DNA from 3 places in the Paenibacillus sp. ov031 genome. Region 2 is predicted to be linked to each of the others. Evidence: riboswitches for the same ligand, from Rfam matches in the RefSeq annotation. Region 2 holds a riboswitch; each other region holds the start of a gene.
What was found. Region 2 has a riboswitch for cyclic di-AMP ahead of BUA17_RS08865 (3D domain-containing protein). Riboswitches for the same ligand answer to the same signal wherever they lie in the genome.

Region 1 (6,600 bases), on a different contig from region 2:
AATATGAAAATGAGCAGAGCGGAGAAAAAATTATATTACGAACGTCACCGCTCTTCTATTTGGAGTTGAACAGACTCGTAGCTCGATTTTTTGGGTAATGAAAACCAATAATAAAGCAAAAAAATACCTTCCAGCGGTGGGGTTCACACCGGGAAGGCGATCAAGGAATATAAAAAGGTTAGAAATAACAATTTAATAAGACCATTATACCTGATATTTCTTATTTTGTCACAGGTGCAGGGATTTCGGAAATACATTCGTTACAAACAATTTTACCTTTGAAATAAGTAACGTTCTCTGCATTGCCACAGAAGATACAAGCTGGTTCGTATTTTTTCAACATGATGCGCTCGCCGTCAACATAGATCTCAAGAGCATCTTTTTCACCAATACCGAGCGTACGGCGCAATTCGATTGGAATAACTACCCGTCCCAGTTCATCCACTTTTCTTACAATACCTGTTGATTTCATCATTATAATCAGTGCTCCTCTCAGCTAACGATCATTGTCATTATTCGACATTATTTTATGTTTTATGATACTCATCATACCAACGATTCCCAAAACAGTCAACCTTAAAATTAGCTTAAAATAAAGGCTGTTTTTGATAAGATTACGAGTGGTAAGGGATTGGAAGCCATTTTTCGTATTTAAACATCAATGTCATCTTTGTCGATTTGGAAAACGACAAAACTACCTTATTCGACAAGATTCGTCAAAGCCTGTCGAATCCTTGGTGGTATTATACTGAAAAGCGACAAATACAAACGATATTTAAAGGAGTGAATAGACATGGAACAGCGTTTAACGGAAGAAAAGGTGTTTAAAGATCCGGTACATAATTATATCCATGTGCAAGATCCGATTATATGGCAGTTGATCAACACGCCCGAGTTTCAACGTTTACGCCGAATCCGTCAATTGGGAACTTCGTTTCTTACTTTCCATGGTGCAGAGCACAGCCGCTTCTCACATTCCTTGGGCGTCTACGAAATTACACGTAAGATTATTTCCCAATTCGAAAGAAGTCACTATTCAGATTGGCCAAAGGAGGAAAAAACAGTAGCCCTTTGTGCAGCATTGCTCCATGATCTTGGACATGGGCCATTCTCTCACTCTATAGAAGAAGCTTTCGATATGAATCATGAGGATTGGACTTGTCGGATCATTACAGGTGATACCGAAGTAGGGGCGATCTTAAGACGGTATGCTCCTGATTTTCCCGAGAAAGTGGCTTCTGTTATTCAAAAAACGTATGAGCAACCTATTGTCGTTAATTTGGTTACCAGTCCGCTCGATGCGGACCGCATGGATTACTTGCTTCGGGATGCCTACTTTACAGGTGTAAACTATGGGACGATTGACCTTGACCGTATCTTGCGTATGCTGCGTCCATATCACGGACGAATTGTGGTCAAGGAGTCGGGCATGCACGCCGTGGAGGATTACTTGATGTCCAGGTACCAGATGTACTGGCAAATTTACTTTCATCCGGTTACCCGAAGTTCGGAAATTATATTGCGGCAAATATTTAAGCGGGCAAAAAGTCTCATACAGCAAGGTTTTCAATTCCGCTTCATGATTGATCCACTACCCCAGTTATTCGCTGGAGATCTATCGGTGGATGAATATTTACAACTGGACGAAGCTTTGATTCAGACGGCATTTATGCAGTGGCGCAAAGAGGACGATGCTGTTCTAAGTGAGTTATGCGAACGATTTATAGATCGCAAATTATATAAGTATGTAGAGATTGAACAGATCGACGTAAACATGATTGAAGAGATTCGGGAAGCCTTCACTGTAGCTGGTCTCAATCCCGAGTATGATCTTGAAATTGATTTTCCAACGGATAATCCGTATGATGTGTTTCGTCCGGATGAATCCACGGACAAGCAGATTCTGCTGCTTGATCGGCAAGACAAGTTACATGAGTTGTCAGAGGTGTCCGACATTGTCCGTTCAATTAGTGGTCTTCATCGTGGAAAGCATCATTTGTATTATCCGCAAAATAAGGTGGATGCGATTGTTCATGAATTACCGTCCCATATACGCCCCTATTTCTCCCATTAAATGATGCGTAATGCTGTTCAAGAATCATGATGTAAAAAAGCTTTCGAAAAGAGCTATTTTTCATGATACAGTAATCTGCTTTAATGGAGAGTACATGTAGATCGACATAATTTTGTAATCAAAGTAATTAGAATACAACCCGATTGCCTAAAAATGAGCACATATAGATATGAAGGAACTTGTTCGTTCTACATGTTGTGCTCAACAAACAATGAAAGAAATATAAAAAAAACATGATCCAATTTAGTAATAGTTATGTTCTGGTTAAGACTGCAGGATGGATTAAAAAGAGATAGTCGTTTATTCGACATGAAGGGAGAAATACAGCATGATGTTGTTCGACACACATACACACCTGGATGCACCACAATTCGACGAGGACCGCGAGGAAATGATTCAGCGTGCTGTGGATGCAGGCGTTGGTCGCATGATTAATGTGGGCTTTAACCGGGAGACCATTCCAACCACGATGAAGCTGGCTGAAACCTATGATTTTATATATGCTGCCGTAGGCTGGCACCCAGTGGATGCAATCACAATGCAAGAGGGTGATCTGGAATGGATTGCATCTTTATGCAAGCATGAAAAAGTGGTAGCCATCGGTGAAATTGGTCTAGACTATTACTGGGACACTTCACCGAAAGAGGTTCAACATCGCGTATTACGACAACAGATTGGTCTTGCCCGTGAGTTGAATATGCCGATTGTCATTCACAACCGGGATGCGCATGAAGATATTGTAAATATTCTGCGTGAAGAGAAAGCTGGAGAAGTAGGCGGTGTCATGCATTCCTTCTCTGGCAGCTGGGAAACGGCGAAAATGTGTCTGGATTTAGGCTTTCATCTTTCCTTCGGAGGGCCAATCACGTTCAAAAATGCAAAGCAACCCAAAGAGGTACTTGAGAAGGTTCCTATGGACCGATTTTTCATCGAAACGGACGCTCCTTATTTGACACCGCACCCTTATCGTGGAAAACGAAATGAGACAGCGCATGTACGTCTGGTTGCAGAAGCAGCTGCGGAAATTAAAGGCATTTCGATAGAGGAAATTGCAGCAATAACGACCAAAAATGCCATGGAACGATTTGGGATTCGTTAAAAGATCGAGCAAAACGGGTGAAAAAGTGAGTTAGGCGGAGTTAATTTGCTTTTTGATCCAAATAAATCAAGAATATTACAATATTTTAACCAAATATTTAGAAAAACGTACTTGAACAACGCTTTACAACATGCATAGAAACAGGATATCATCTTTTCAGTGAATTGTTGTGCGGAAAATTGGACAGATGTTCGGGGGATGAACAAAGGGACACTTTCCGATGAAACAACATTACTTTCATGAATCAGTCTCGCTGAGTCTCCGTTAACGGAGAGCGGGGGAACCAATAGGGCTTAAACATCAGTGATTGCAGCCGATGCGCAACATGCGCTGACCCAAAAGCAGCGTATGAATCTGCGAAGCCGTATTTGATTTCTTCTTTGGGTCTCGGGGTGAATTCAAGGGCGTCCGCCATGAGCGGATGACCGGAGATAGGGCGGCTCTCTTTCGCCCGAACCCGACAGCTAACCTCGCAAGCGGAAAAAGAGAGGCAACCTCGTGCATGAATTTCCGATATTCAGAATCATTCGGAAGCCACGAAAGAGTTCCTCTTAAACTCTTTCTTTGGCTTTTTTGTTTTTGAATAAAAGAAATACGGTCATCATACGGTAAGTATTCAGGAGGATGACATCATGTTGCGAAGATTGATTCATGGTGCAGAACCGGATTATGTTGGTCCGATCTGTGTTCTGTAGAAAATTTGGTATAGTCGCGTCAAAGACATCATGCATTACTTTAGACGGCGAGGCTATGAAGGAGGACGGAGAAGTGGGCACATTCCAACCAGAAGAGACCCATGAGTCACGATCATCCAGTAAGTCTTTCGCGTTGCGGTGGAAGCATGAGAACTTGCGTCAAATGGCATTGATCGCGATTTTCTCAATTGCGCTTACAATCATGATCTTGTTAGTCGTTTACGGTCAGGCCGGGAAACAAATTTCACTGGTTATTGATGGCAAAGCTCAAGCGGTAGAGACTCGTACAGGAATGCTTCAGGAAATGCTGGAGGAGCAGTCAATCACAGTCAGCCCTCACGATCAGGTATCCATGCCCTTGAATGGGGCGATCACAGATGGAGACCGCATCGTTATTGAGCGGGCCGTTCCAGTTAATATTACGGCAGACGGGGACACCAAGACTCTGTATACAACCGATTCATCGGTAAAAGATGCGATTAAAAAATCAGGTATTCAAATTGCAAGTGAAGACAAAGTATATCCGGCGCTTGGAACCACTATTGAAGCGGATATGAAAATCCGTGTAGTGCGGGTAACAAAGCGTACGGTGGAAGTGGAACATCCGATTGCTTATAAAGTGATCAAAACGGCTGACCCTAGCTTGTACAAAGGCGACAATCGTGTCGTTGTGAGCGGTAAAGAAGGCACACTTGTACAGCATATTGAAAAAGTGTTTCAGGATGGAGAATTGGTCTCCAAAAAAATGGTGGGTAAATCGGTCGCAACGAATCGCGTCGATAAAGTGATTGCCATTGGTACCAAAGCCAAACCTGTTGTGAAAGAGCCAGTGATTCAGACGGTATCGGCGCAGACTTCCACGACAAAAACAGCAACAACCACGAACTCGAAGAAAACCGCTGCCTCGGGCAGCAAAGTAATTACCGTCTCAGGCAGTTCTTTTAAATATTCAAAAGTCTTGAAAAATGTATCCATGACGGCATACTCTTCTGAAGAGCCTGGTATCGGCACAAAAACAGCTTCAGGTACTCGGGTAACTGAGGGACGTACCATTGCGGTTGATCCCAAAATCATTCCGATTGGCTGGTGGGTGTATATCGAGGGCCTTGGCTTCCGTCGTGCGGAAGACACAGGTGGTGCCATTAAAGGCAACAAAATTGATGTGTATTATGATAGTGTGAAGCATGCCCTGAACTTCGGACGGAAGAAAGGCAAGACGGTATATGTGATTGGTCCGGTGAAGCCGGAAGCGAACTAAAATCGTTTTACTTTGAAATGGGAATGCTATAAAATATAAGCATGAATGATTCATGCGGAATATGCGGCGGAGGGGTCTGAATTCAGTCTCCCCCGCCGTTTGGCAGAGAAGAGGGATATTCCTCTTCTTTTTGCGTTAGAAAGGAAGAAATGGAACATGATAAAAGAAGTGATCGTGGTAGAAGGCCGTGACGATACCGTAGCCATTCGACGTGCGGTTCAGGCAGATACGATCGAGACCGGTGGGTCGGCCATCAACCAACGCATTCTAAAGCGGATTGCACTTGCTCAAGAGAGACGTGGTGTCATCGTACTGACAGACCCGGATCATGCTGGTGAACGTATTCGTAAAATCATCGCCAATAAAGTACCTGGTTGCAAGCATGCTTTCATTCCGGAGGAAGATGCTACGCGCAAAGGCGACATCGGAGTGGAGAACGCTTCACCGGAGGCGATTCGTCATGCATTAGCACGTGTACACACATCATATGAAGGCGCACCAAGTTTGATCGATTGGGAGGATCTGATTGCGGCGGGACTGATTGTGCACCCACAGGCTGCTGCACGTCGTATGGAGATGGGCAATCTGCTGGGCATAGGTTATTGCAATGGCAAACAGTTCCACAAGCGGTTGAGTGTATTCCAGATTACCCGGGAAGAGTTCTCCGAAGCATTATCGCAAATTGAACGTGAAGGATTGTGAGCGTATGAAAGGCATGGAAGAAACCGTAGAAATTGCAACACCCAAACGAACCAAAGAAATTATTCAAAGACACGGATTTTCATTCAAGAAGAGCCTGGGTCAGAACTTTCTGATCGATCAAAATATACTGAACAAAATTGTAAATGCAGCTGATCTGGACGAGTCCAAGGGCGCACTTGAGATCGGGCCAGGGATCGGCGCACTCACAGAACGTCTGGCTCGGGTAGCCGGTCCTGTAACGGCTGTAGAGATTGATCAGCGATTGATCCCGATTCTGGGTGAAGTGATGCAGCCTTATCCAAACGTTCGTGTGCATCACGGGGATGTGCTGAAGCTGGATCTAGCTGAGTTGTTCCATACCGATTTTGGAACGGTAGATAAAGTGAGTGTTGTAGCCAATCTGCCTTATTATGTAACGACGCCAATCATGATGAAGCTGCTCGAAGAGAAGCTGCCTGTAGACAGCATTGTGGTCATGATCCAGAAGGAAGTGGCTGAACGCATGGCTGCTGCACCAGGATCAAAGGACTATGGCAGTTTGAGCATTGCGGTTCAGTACTACAGTATGCCGGAATTGGTCTGTATTGTTCCGCCCACGGTCTTTATTCCGCAGCCTAATGTGGAATCGGCTGTAATTAAGTTAAAGGTGCGTGAACAACCACCGGTTGAAGTTCCCGACGAGGCACATTACTTCGAAGTGGTACAGGCTTCCTTTGCGCAGCGTAGAAAAACCATCTCCAATAATCTGAAAGCCCGTTTCTTCACGAAGGAG
Region 2 (6,600 bases):
CGGTGTTGCCGGCGATCGGTAATGAGTTCGTGACCATTATCAAGGAATCTTCCATCATCTCGGTTATTGGTATGGTGGACATTATGTACCAGGCAAGTGTAGTTAAAAACATTACGTACCAAGGAATGAATCCATTCCTGATTGCAGCGGCCATTTACTTTGTGCTGACGTTCATTTTGTCCAAGCTGCTGGGTCGACTGGAAAGGAAGTTGAGTGCAAGTGATAGACGTTAGACAATTACACAAATCATATGGAAATAACGATGTGCTCAAGGGCATTAACGTAACAATTGGTAAAGGCGAGGTTGTCGTGGTCATCGGTCCGTCCGGATCGGGGAAAAGTACCTTTTTGCGCTGTCTTAACTTATTGGAGCAGCCTACTTCCGGTGAGATTGACTTTGAGGGAGTTTCGATTACTGACCCTAAACACAACATTAATGCAACTCGTGAAAAAATGGGGATGGTATTCCAGCATTTCAATCTGTTCCCGCACAAAACGGTGCAGCAGAACATTACGATTGCTCCCATTAAAGTGAAAAAACAATCTGCACAGGAAGCGGAACAAATCTGCGCAGATTTGCTGAAGACGGTTGGCCTGTCTGACAAAAAAGACGCTTATCCTAATCAGCTGTCCGGAGGACAGAAACAACGGATAGCTATTGCAAGAGCGCTTGCGATGCAGCCGCATGTCATGCTGTTTGACGAGCCTACTTCAGCACTGGACCCTGAAATGGTCGGTGAAGTACTGGATGTCATGAAGCGGCTTGCAGAGGGCGGCATGACCATGGTTATTGTAACGCATGAGATGGGCTTCGCACGCGAAGTAGGGGACCGCATCCTGTTTATGGATGGTGGGGTTATTGTAGAAGAAGGAACACCTGCTGAAGTGTTTGGTGAGCCTAAGCATGCACGTACACGTGACTTCCTTGCTAAAGTGCTCTAATACATCCAAGTCATCATTAGGATGAATTGGATGAAAATGCAAAATATATACTGTGGATGAGAATTCTTATTCCCTCATAGATCCCTGTCGGCGACCTGTCGGCAGGGATTGTTTTGTTGCGTGTGAATACGCACGGAATTACATAAAAAGTAACGTTTCTGTCATCAACGATATAAGCTCAAATAGACATATTTTTGAAAAAGTCGCTTGAATTCAGCAAAAATATTGAAGTGAATTAGCCAGATGGTAACATTTACTACGACTCTTGGTTACAAAGTTGTGATATATTTGTTCCTGCCGAAACTTCCGGAGTTGGGAGTGTGGGGGATGTAACGATGCAGAGTGTGCTTGGGGAAGAATCATTTGCACACGGCTTGGGGTGAATTAGGGCTACATAAATTATTAATGTAATTGAACCTATAGGGTGGTTTCCTCCATCCGAATCCGACAACTAACTTCGCAGGCATAATGAGGGAGGAAGACCATGATTAACAAGAAACGTATAGCCAAAACAGCAACAGCTTTGCTGACAGCAGCAATGCTCATTCAGGCCGTTCCGGCTCATGCTGATTCAGTTCATGTGGCCAAAGAGGGGGATACCTTCTACACCTTATCCAAACAATATGGAGTTGGACTTAACGCTCTTATTAAAGCTAACAATGACATTTCAGCTTACAACATTTATGGTGGTTTGAAAATTACGATCCCTGGTAAAACAACGAACACAGCTTCTGCTGCAGCAGCTAAAACGGAGGCCAAAACGGTAACTGCCGCAAGCCTTGACGTTAATGCAGATAGTAAAGTTGTACAAGCCTGGGGTAAAACGTTTGATTACAGCAAAGCTGTCGACGTCAAAGCAACAGCATACTCCGCAGACGCTTCCGAAAATGGAGGATGGGGTGCCGTGGATTACTTCGGTAATCCGCTTGAATTGGGTACCATTGCAGTAGACCCAAGTATCATTCCATTGGGTACAAAGGTACTGGTGACAGGTCATACACATCCAGGACTGCCAAAACAGGCATTTGTAGCAACGGCTCGTGATGTGGGTAGTGCCATTAAAGGTCACAAGATCGATATCTTTATTCCTGGCAGCAAGCAATCCGTGAGCACATTTGGTATTCAGGATGTTGAACTTTACATTTTGAAATAAAATCAAAGCGTAGCTGCACATCATCATATGTGACTCCAACTAAATCTAAATTAAACAATAAAGGGTGTTCTTCCATCACAATAATGTGAATGAAGGACACCCTTTTGAATATCCGACTGCCGTAATCTAAACCTATTTACCCTTTGGCAGTTCCAGCATTTCGTCCAAAGTCACCAGCTCGTACCCGCGGTTTCGCAATTCCTCGATAACTTCAGGCAACGCCTCGATGGTACCACTCAGCTTCGATCCGACACCGCCTCCTGCATGTTGCAGAACAATGGAACCTGGTTTAACGGCCGACAGGATGTTTTGTTTGACTTCCTCTTTGGAGAGGCCCTTCCAGTCCAGGGAATCGACATTCCAGTTCACAATGCTGTAATGTTGTTTGGCTGCCCATTGCAGCTGTTGCTCATTAATGTCGCCATAAGGTGGACGAATCATTTTGGGCGTGTACCCCGCCAGATTCCGAATAATATCCCCGGTATGTAAGATTTGTTTGCGAAATGCATTCATGGACAGCTTACTGAACTCCGGGTGATTGTAGCTGTGATTGCCAACAATATGCCCTTCCTTTACCATGCGTTTCACTAAATCCGGATGTTTCTCAGCGCGATGTCCCACAATGAAAAACGTAGCCCGCACCTTGTATTTTTTTAGAATATCCAACACCTGCGGGGTGAACCGTGGATCAGGTACGTCATCAAAAGTCAGTGCGACCTTTTTTGTCGAGGGGCCATTGGTTTTGAACGTATCCGCATATTTCTGTCTGAGCTGTCCCAGAGTCAACTGTTCTTCTTCGGAAGAATCAGACTTCGAAGCAGGTTCGGTTTGCGGGCTTGAAGAAGCCCATAACTGAGCAGGAGCGTAACTTCCTCCCAGAAGAATGACCATGATGGATAACATTATGAGGCGTATACGCATGTTAGTGCCTCCTTTTCCCAAATTGCGTTCTCTTTGGTATGCCCGGGGCCATCCGTATTTATGCATAATGTGAGATGTTTCATTGCTGATTTATTAAATCGGAGCCATAATTCCACCATATATAAATAGAAAAGGACAGGTGGATCAGGATGAGTACATACGACTTAAATTCCGTTCGTTTACAGGTGATTGAGGCAGGGGAAGACAAGGTGTTTATGGTAACTGGAGGCAGATCACATATTGGAGCAGTAGCGACATTTTATCCAGACCGTGAGCGGGTAAGCGGGGCTACGATGCATATTCCGGGGCATAAAGAGCAAGAGCTGTGTGAAAGGCTCGCACGTAAGGCTGCCCTACATTTAAAAGTAACCGTGACCGTGATTATGGGGATTCACTTTGATGCAATTACGCGCATGCAGATTGATGAGATTGTGCAGACTGCAGAGAAGCTGCTTGATGAAGAGCTGTGCCAAACTAGTCAACTGATTCAATAGTTCGATGTACGCTAAGTAGGCTAAAATCGTTTTTTATGATTTTTTTTGTTAAAATTGAAACGAGTAGAACATTGCCACGTATGTATGTTTATATACAAGGATGAACTATCGACTAGGAGGAATACCATAATGTCCATTTTCAAACGATTGCGCGATTTAACGATGTCTAACATTAACTCTATTATTGACAAGGCAGAAGATCCGATCAAGATGACGGATCAATATATCCGAGATATGCAAGAAGATCTGGAGGACGCGGAGAAAGCTGTTGCTGCACAGATTGCCATTGAGAAGAAATTCAAGCAGCTGTTCGAAGAACAGGAAGCTCTCGTGAAGAAACGTGAGGAGCAAGCACATACAGCAGCGCGTGCACAGAATATGGATTTGGCTCGTCGGGCACTGGAAGAGAAAAAAGTGGCTGAAGAGAAGATGGCTGAATACAAAACAAGCTATGATCAAAACAAGGCTTCTGCCGATAACCTTCGTGGCAAGCTGGACGAAATGCGCAAACAGTTGACCCAAATGAAAAATAAACGTGAAACATTGGTTGCGCGCTACAACGCTGCAAAAGCTCAAACCGAAATCAACAAGGCCCTGAACGGATTTGGCTCCGATACTGCAAGTGCCGGCATGAAGCGTATGGAAGAAAAAATGATGCAGATGGAAGCTCAGGCTGAAGCCAGCAATGAGATGTCGTCCAAAGGAAAATCGCTGGATGATGAGTTTGAGAAGCTGGGCAAGGATCAGGCTGTTGAGGATGAACTGGCAGCATTGATGAAGCAATACGAAAATAAGAACTAAACCTTGTAAGCAAGCAGGGGCACCAGCGGAGGAGAGACCAGCGTTTCTCCTTCGCTTTTAATTGCGGTTCATGTTGAGATGTGGGGGCTATGTAAATGGATTTGAACATTTTGGCAATGCTGGTCTGGACGTTATCGGGTTCGGTTTTGCTGTTTGTCTTAATGTATGTGGATTCTTTGTTCACGAAGTATAAGGATTTTGCCGAAGTGAAGGCGGGCAATATGGCCGTTACAACACGTATGGTTATGAAGCTGTTTGCTCAGGGATATGTACTCGCCACCTCCATTTCGACAGCGGGTCATCTTGGAGAAGCGTTGCTGGTATCCGTTGTTTCATTTATTATTTTGCTGATTCTGGAGAGTGTGGTTCACTTTATGATTCGGAGATGGGCCAACCTGGATCTGGATACGGGAATACAGCAGGGCAAGACAGGTTATGGTTTGTTCTCAGGTGCACTACATATCGTGGGCGCATTAATTATTGCAGCTTGTTTATAAGATAAAGAACAGGAGTAATGGGTATGAGTGTGTGGAAACGGATTAAAGGGATAATAGCCAAACCTGAACCTCCTAAGGCAGAGAAAACAATGCTTCAGCTGGCACCTGGTGATATCTGTGAGGTTTCGCTGGTCACCTATGAAGTGGTTGGACGGGTACATCATCGAGCGCGGAATGCAGCTGTCCTCACGTTGCAGGATGGTACGGCAATCCGACATTTGCATATTGAAGAACGGGAAATGACCCGGTATGCCCTCTATACACCAATTGATGGCCGTCTTGATGCACCAGACGAGGTGCCTACGTTGCTGGATCTGGATGGACGTGCGTATCATCTGGAGGAAGAATACGGAGGAATGGTAACCACTGCAGGCAGGACACCCTATGGTCAGGCTGGGGAACAATTAGTATGGCAATATCAGTCTGATGATAACATGCTTTTGCGTGTGGAGTGGCAAGACAGAAGATTTACGCTGTATGAGGGTGAGTCCATTCTTCCTGCGGATATCAAAGTGATTCGTTCGAGCTAGGAGAGGTTCCAATGAAAAAGCGCTTGGCACATGGATTAAAATTAATGCTGGTCCTCAGCCTTGTGATGTCGCTGCTGTCCGCGTGCGGAGCACCTTCCGTTCAGGACACATATCCGCTTGAATCGGTCAGCGGCAGTGGTAACACGACATCCTATGTGTACCGAGCTGCCGATCGTACCGTTCCAGAGGTCGCTCAGGAATTATCTGAACAGCGGAAGCCGGATCAGATCTCGGCGGAAAATACAGAGCGGATGTTCCTGGTATATCAGGACCAGTATTATCATTTGCAGCAAGACCCGAATAAAGCGGAAGACACCTTGGTTGAAGTGGATTCCAAGGAATATGTTCGGCAGAATTATGATTCGTCCTTTTTGCAAGGTTACTTAACCGCAACATTAATTGGTAATTTGTTTGATTCGTTTGGGGGTAGAGGGTCCGGTACGTATCGTGGTTATACGAACAAGGACACGTACAAACCAAGTGAAGGTTCTTATCGGACACCAACGAGTAAAGATAAAAAGGTTGCTCCACCGATTACCGTTGACCGAAAAGGGTCAATTACCCGGCGTGGCAGCGATAAGGATTCGAGCGTAGGGTCCGGTGGAGGATTATTCAGCCGAAATAAGGAACAAAGCAAAGGCACAATTGATCGTAATAAAAGCAGTGGCGGTCTTGGAGGATTGTTTGATTCACCCAAGAGCTCTTATAAAAAGCCCAAAACGAGGGTTGGCGGTGGCCGAATCATGAGGCGTAGGTAGCACATCTCTTGAATGGGGGCCCGCAATATTAAATCTTCGCAGAAGAACAGTGAAAAGGTAAGGTGGAGCGAGCTATGCCACTGAAAGTGACCTTGGACGCTGTTCTTTTTGTTTTACGATTTGCGGACATGATGGGATTTTCGAACACGAGGAATGGTTGTGGCAGGTTGTTTGCGAATCCAGCGGATATAAGGCGCGATGCGCTCATCTTTCCTTAGTGCTTGTATTTCAGTTAAACCTAAGGTAATAATATCGCGATTGGTATACAGAGAATGAATTTGTTTGTGGCAAGGGATACACAGATCGGCAGTAGGCATGTGCGTTCCGCCCATTTCTTTCGGTGTCAGGTGATGGACTGTTGTCTCGACAGGCTCCCTTCCACATAAAGCGCATCGTTGATTCATATAGTTCAGCTCCTTTTCTCTTACATATTATGGTCTGTCCATTCGTCTTTCATGTGAATGGGTTGTTGGAGAGTACTTGTCATGACCTAGCTTTCGGGCT
Region 3 (6,600 bases), on a different contig from region 2:
CAAAAAATACCCCGCTCATGATCCATTTGTGCATCCCTTATGTCCCCTCCAGAATGAAAGATCATCTAACTTGAAACTATCCATATCATTATAACGGAACCTGTAGTGACATCATAGCATTTTGTGGTAATTTTTTGAACTAATCACATAACCGGGGACTTTTTGGGGTGATTTCAAGCCCTAGTTATTAGCGTGGACCTTCATAGACCATACAGTAAAAAGGTTTCAAACCACCCGGTGTCTGTCGTTCGTATGTATCCTGCGTAACAAATCCGGCTTTGAGATAGACACGAATAGCCCGGTCATTCCAGGTCAGAACTTCCAGATCAATTTCGTTTGCAGGGTTCCGGCGAATGGCTTCCTGCACAATGGCCGAGACAAAAGCCGTTCCTTGACCATGACCACATCGATCGGGGTGCATGCCAAGTCCGATGCGGGTTACACCTTCAAGCGGGAAGTATTGAGCAAAACCGCAAATCTGCTGATCCTCTCCCAGCACCACCGCATATTGTTCTTTCCGTAGCTGGGGATCGCCGAATTCCACTTCAAGTGCTTTCATCTGCTCCCAGGGCAGCCAGCTATAAATATTATAAGGCGGGTCATACTGCCAATCGCAGATTAGTTCCGCGTGTTCTTCTTGCATGGGCACAACGTGAAACGTCACAGGGGCTTCATCCATACAACTGCACGCTCCTCTCATTGTGAACAAGCTATAATGATTTTGATTTGTCCATATACATATGTCATTCCATATCTAAGCTTGTTTCCACTCTACAAAAGAGGCGTTCATTTGGCAAGTCCTCGTTTTTCAAAAAAAGTGAAACAAAAGTTCCGGTAATTTCGTTTATATTATAGTGGGATGGGTAAAAACATTATAAGAGCACGGACGAAGCAATGAAAAATAACTTTAAAAAAAGTTAAAGTTAGGTTTGGTAGCTATCCCGAACGCATTAAAGGAAACGAAGCACAAAAAAACCGCCGGATACATTCCTGCGGAGAATGTACCAGACGGTTCTATTATGCTTCGTTACAGTAGTGTTATTGTTACAGCATGACGTTGCTCAGCTTGTCCCTAGTCGATGGCCAATGTCTCATATGCGTCCGTGCTCATAATGCGTTTAGCGCCAACATAGCGGTTAGCCCAGTAGCTTTCGCTTAATGCGCTGATTGTAACTCCTTTAGAAGAAGAGGAGTGTGCAAACTTTCCATCCCCTACAAAGATCCCTACGTGCGAGACCCCTTTGCCCGTTGTATTGAAGAATACCAGATCACCTGGTCTCATTTCCATCCGGGATACCGAATCACCCATGTCGAATTGTGAACTCGATTGGCGAGCCAGATCAATGCCCAGCTTGTCGAATACATAACTTGTGAATCCAGAGCAGTCAAAGCCGTTAAGCGTTGTTCCTCCGCTTTTGTATGTAGTCCCCATTGCTGAATCAATAACTTGGTCCATTTTCGAATCTGCGAATGCGCTGCCTGCTCCAAGCGATAATGCGAATGTGAGGCTGAGTACAGCTGCGGTTAATTTCTTCTTAAACAAGAGATATACCCCTTCCAATGCCTGCGAGGTTAGCTTAAGGATTCGGTTGAAGGTCCCCTATGATCCCTCTGTTGCAAGATCAATTCACCCATAACTGGTTCCCCCGCTTCCCAGGTGCTAGGAATTTGGCTATGCTAGTTATGCACCTGCGAAATCAAGAAATGACGATTAAATTTTAAGTAGTTACAAATATGAAGGTAAAGATTACAAAGTTGTTACTAAAAACTCACTGCGATTATTGTAACAGAGGTATATCACTTTGGCAACGTTTAACAACAAAATTAACAAAAAAAACCTCGACCTTTGACGGGGAAAGGTCGAGGTTTGCTTGTTTAACGGCATTTGAAGAATACAACTTTACATAGAGATGGTAACCGTTTTTAACCGTTTAATTTAATCTTTGACCGAGTTGGACTGCCATAGGCGGAAATGGGCACATATTTTCCACAGGCTCAGCAAGCACCGGGCAAGTGGATACGTTTGTTGTAGTATAAGACCAGTTAAGCCGGTTAGTAACCATGAAGCTGAAGTAAAGGCACCAAAGACCAACAGATGAAGGCCGCCCAGCAGGACAGCAATGCCGATTAGAGTGATGACTTGGCGTAGTGCAATCCATATAGCTTGAAACGTACCACGTGCTCCGCCTTCCCCATCGGGAGCTGAGATACCAAACTGCATGTACAGTAGGACATGATGGATAACCCACCCGTATACAATCCAACCAGCAACATAGGGAATACCAGGCAAGAGCAGATGGAGGGAATGAAAACCTTCCATAAAGATGGAATAGAGCCTTGGTGCGAGCCAATAAGCGGGTAGCAGCAGTAATATAGTCCGAATGGTGTGGAGCAACAGCATCGGTTTCCATAAATTTTTGATACCGCGAATGAATGGAATGCGCTCTTCCGAATGGTTATAATGCTGGAGCGAGTAGAGCAGCCCTGCCTGAATGAGTGGGCTAATCATCATCCGTATCAGCAGCATAGCCCCTAAAATCCATAAATAGCGGTGAACCTCCGGATTCGTTGTCAGACCGAGTTGGCTCTCCATTTTAAATAAAATCGTACTGAGTTCCCCTGTATCAGGGTCAGGATAACGCAGGAGCAGCGGAACCACAGCTGACTGCACCATTCGATAAAGAAAGTATCCCCATACTAATTGATAGAGAAATAAGAGTGCCGCAATGAACATATGCTGACGGACGAGAAACCAGCCTTCACGTATTTTCGCTTTCACTGTATCCACCTCACCATGACAGACTTCCGAATATGGCTTCTATAATTTTGGTTGCGCTCATGCTCCAGCGGGATTTAGTTGGCTCATCCAGTCCGGCATTCAGAAAATTGTTCATATGATGGTTCTCCAGCACAATCGTGTACAGCGGATCAGTCATAGCCCAGGAAACAGGGGAAGTATAGGTCAGTTTGTAGGTAATGCGCTCCTCGCTACCATCCCATTCTTTCGTCATGGTTTTCCCATCTTCGAACATAATTCGAACAGGCACCTTCTTATATTCACTGCCTTTTTTCTGCACTGTAATGGACGACTCGTACAACGTTTGACCGCCTTTCAGGATAGGATTGATTGCGATCTTCTCCACTGCAAAGTCAGCCATGCCGTCTCCGTATACATACTGATTAAAATAATCGGTCCAGGATGTACGCGTCACTTGCTCCACGACCTTTTGAAAATCAGACGAAGTAGGGTGTTTGAAGCGGTATTTATTCACATAGGTCGAGAGAATACGCTCCATCGTTTTAGCACCAACCTGTTGTTCTATTCCAAGTAATACAAGCTTGCCTCGTGTGTATACGTTTGCTGCATATTGATTCTGGGAATCAAACTTCCAGGAGTCCTGTGTCAGTGAAGCTGGAGAAGTAATGAGACCAGCTTGTACGGGCAGATTCGGGATAAGTCCGTATTCCTGTTCCATTACTTTGTCTTCTGCATAGGAGGTGAATCCTTCGTCCAGCCAAGCCTCTTCAAATTCATTACTCGCGACCATGCCGTAAAAATACTGATGCCCAATCTCGTGCACAACCGTGCGTTCCAGATCGTAACCAGGAGCAGAATCATCTGCACCGAAGGCGGTGACCAAGGTAGGGTATTCCATTCCCCCTGCGCCATTCCCTGATTTGGGCGGGACAACGATGGACAGTGTGGAATACGGATAAGGGCCAAACCACTTGCTATAATTGGATAGCGCTGCTTTGGCGGCGTAGAAATAACGTTCCTTCAGATCCTCATGAGCAGGGTCGAGATACAGCTTGATTCGAACGCCTGGCACATTGGGAGCAGAGAAGGGTTCTTCTGCATAAACAAAATCAGGAGAGGCTGACCAGGCAAAATCATGCACATCATCGGCATAGAACTGATATACTTTTTCGCCGTTCTTCACAACCGCTTGCTGGGTTGGGAATCCAGTAGCAGCTACTTTGTATGTTTCCGGTACCCGAATACGCACACTATAGATACCGAAATCGGCGTAAAACTCTGAATTACCGTGATACTGATGCAGATTCCAGCCTTCGGTCGTTTGACCTCGTGTGCCTACTGGCTCATATACGCTAAGTTTAGGGAACCACTGACCTGCCATAACGAAATTATCTGCTGTTCCCATGCGGGCAAAAATTTTGGGTAGCTTGACCTCAAATCGGGTGTGAAGCGTGATGCTTTCACCGCCTTTAACGGGTTTGGGCAGCCGTACCTTAATGAGGGTAGTATCTTTCATGTTTCCGTCATCCGGTTGCACATACTGCATCCGATGTAAGAGAGAAAGCCCGTCCTCTGTTTTCATTTCTGTAATATGCATGGAACCGTAACCGTTCGTGGGCATGACATCACCTCGAAGTTTCCCTCCGGATTCTTTCATAAAAGTGGTGTCAGCAGAAGAGAAGGCATTGGGATACATGTGAAAATAAAGCTCGCTGACGGTTTTCTTGCCTGGATGTGTCCAGGTGATCGTCTGAGTCCCTTGCAGTACATTCCCGTCTACCAGCTTCACATCCATGTGATATTCCACTACGCGGTTGCTGAACACTTCAGCAGTAGGTGTCTGTATACTTTCCGGAGATGTTTGGGTTTTGACGGGTGCCGTAGGCTTGCCCGATTCCGGGGCGAGCGCAGGCAAGTCAGATTGAATGGAGCGTGTGGAGCCCAGACCAAGCCATATCCCCCCGGCAACTACACACAGGGCTATAATTGCGGTGAGCCAGCTCTTGGCGCGTCGTGGAATCATCGTTAAATACCTCCCGTTGACAAGCATCTACAGCATGTATATGTTTGCATTGGGGCGATTATTAGTTAAAATATTTGTATCAACCCTTGGAGGCTATAAAACATGGACCAAAACGAGCAGAACGGCAAAAAACAGATTGCCTTGAATATCGTTAGTGCAAAGAGCAAACACAAAGGTTTCGGTGCAGGCTCCATTGATCTGAATAACCTTTCCCCCGTTATTATTGATAACGGTGAAGCAAAGATTGATGTGGGCGCGATGCATGCGAAGAGCAAAGTGGAGCGCAATATCAAGTTCTCGACTAATCGTGAGGATGTGCCCAATGGACGCCAAGTATGGCTAGTATGGGTAGCTGTGGACCGTAACGAACAGGGGCAGTTCTATGGTGGAGCAACTGCGTGTGAGATGTGGATTGATACAGAAGCGCGTCGTGGATGGAAACTGCTTGCCGATCATGTGAATCGCATGGATTATGCCATGAAGCGCCGGTTCATGCTGGATGATCTTGGACCTGAGGATCGCGCGGCACTCAAGACGTTGCTGACTACGCATAACGAAGAATGGTGGAACGCTTCTCCCGATGAATTGAAAGAAGCGCTTGCCTAATTAATGAATGTTTCAAGCTGTTCAAAAAGAAGAAGCAAAAGCCCCGTGACCGAGATGATCGGTTCGGGGCTTTTGCTTTTATGCTAAATTGAATTTTACGGGTGATGACGCAATTACGTCATTACGTATTTACGTCACTTTGGTCATTCCACCCACCAGCGTTTGAAATCCTTCCACCATGAATGCTTCTCTTCCTGTATTCCCTGCTGGTTTTGCACTTCTCGAGTGTCTTTATCATTCTCTGAACCCGAATCGTCTGAAGCGCTGCGGCAGACCTCGGTCGGTTCCGTGCCATCAATAAAAACTTCCAGCCGTTTCTCGGCGCAGCCATTGCCAGCCAGTTTGCCGGATTCGGGATCAATATATACACTGACGACGTTATCCGGTACAGTAAAAATCTTCGGTGGAATACTGGCGAGGGCCTGTTCCGTAAACTGGGCGAACATGGGTGCCGCACGACGCCCGTCGGATGTGGAAATGGCTTTGCCTTGATCGTAACCGACCCAGACAGCCGTTGAGAGCTCTGGGGTGAAGCCGACTAGCCAAGCATCCGTATTGGTCGTCCCCGTTTTGCCGGCGACAGGCCGTTTAATCGTTGCAGATACCCGATTACCCGTACCTCCATTTTCGAACACACTTTCCATCAAGCGTGTTAATACATAAGCGGCAGCGGGTTCAACGACCTTCTCGGCCTTGGTCTGAGGTGCTTCATAGATTACTCGTCCTGCGGCATCCGTCACTTGCAGAATGGCTACAGGAGGTGTCCGCTGTCCACTTGCGGCAATAGCGGAAAATGCTGAAGCCATCTCCAGTGGACTAACAGGCGAGGTGCCGAGTGCAAGGGAGGGTACCGGGCTCATGTTGCTCGTAATCCCTAGATTCTTGGCCATCTTCACCACTTGTTCAGGTCCAATCTGCATAATCGTATTTACCGCGTAGATGTTGTCCGAAGCGGCGATCGCCTGTCTTAAATCAATCTCACCTAAATACTTATCCCCGAAGTTGCCGGGTTTATAGGTTTTGCGATCATTGTCATAATGAAACAAAGTCGGCTCGCTTTTAAACATGGACGCACTGGTGAGCTGTTTCGATTCCAGGGCAGCCAGATACATAATCGGTTTAAAAGCAGATCCCGGCTGGCGTGTAGTCGCCAGTACATGGTTAATCTGATTGGTGCGGTAATTTTTGCCACCCACCATCGCTTTGATGTATC

Region 1: another riboswitch for cyclic di-AMP. It lies ahead of BUA17_RS29310 (3D domain-containing protein); the one in region 2 lies ahead of BUA17_RS08865 (3D domain-containing protein).
Region 3: another riboswitch for cyclic di-AMP. It lies ahead of BUA17_RS30105 (C40 family peptidase); the one in region 2 lies ahead of BUA17_RS08865 (3D domain-containing protein).

What each region holds. Positions count from the first base shown of each region.
Region 1 covers NZ_FRDO01000012.1:12,195-18,794, forward strand. Annotated here, with positions in the region: gene BUA17_RS29295 (AbrB/MazE/SpoVT family DNA-binding domain-containing protein) at 221-475, opposite strand; gene BUA17_RS29300 (HD domain-containing protein) at 794-2,074, shown strand; gene BUA17_RS29305 (TatD family hydrolase) at 2,403-3,173, shown strand; cyclic di-AMP (ydaO/yuaA leader) riboswitch at 3,415-3,668, shown strand; gene BUA17_RS29310 (3D domain-containing protein) at 3,942-5,126, shown strand; gene rnmV (ribonuclease M5) at 5,283-5,828, shown strand; gene rsmA (16S rRNA (adenine(1518)-N(6)/adenine(1519)-N(6))-dimethyltransferase RsmA) at 5,833-6,600, shown strand, end outside.
Region 2 covers NZ_FRDO01000001.1:2,087,843-2,094,442, reverse strand. Annotated here, with positions in the region: gene BUA17_RS08875 (ABC transporter substrate-binding protein/permease) at 1-233, shown strand, start outside; gene BUA17_RS08870 (amino acid ABC transporter ATP-binding protein) at 220-942, shown strand; cyclic di-AMP (ydaO/yuaA leader) riboswitch at 1,228-1,424, shown strand; gene BUA17_RS08865 (3D domain-containing protein) at 1,427-2,095, shown strand; gene BUA17_RS08860 (polysaccharide deacetylase family protein) at 2,228-3,016, opposite strand; gene BUA17_RS08855 (prenylated flavin chaperone LpdD) at 3,166-3,510, shown strand; gene BUA17_RS08850 (PspA/IM30 family protein) at 3,640-4,311, shown strand; gene BUA17_RS08845 (DUF350 domain-containing protein) at 4,407-4,808, shown strand; gene BUA17_RS08840 (DUF4178 domain-containing protein) at 4,832-5,338, shown strand; gene BUA17_RS08835 (DUF4247 domain-containing protein) at 5,350-6,096, shown strand; gene BUA17_RS08830 (restriction endonuclease) at 6,210-6,500, opposite strand.
Region 3 covers NZ_FRDO01000014.1:25,473-32,072, reverse strand. Annotated here, with positions in the region: gene BUA17_RS30115 (c-type cytochrome) at 1-34, opposite strand, end outside; gene BUA17_RS30110 (GNAT family N-acetyltransferase) at 188-679, opposite strand; gene BUA17_RS30105 (C40 family peptidase) at 1,073-1,543, opposite strand; cyclic di-AMP (ydaO/yuaA leader) riboswitch at 1,547-1,684, opposite strand; gene BUA17_RS30100 (hypothetical protein) at 1,937-2,779, opposite strand; gene BUA17_RS30095 (M1 family metallopeptidase) at 2,790-4,781, opposite strand; gene BUA17_RS30090 (YwhD family protein) at 4,884-5,387, shown strand; gene BUA17_RS30085 (transglycosylase domain-containing protein) at 5,531-6,600, opposite strand, start outside.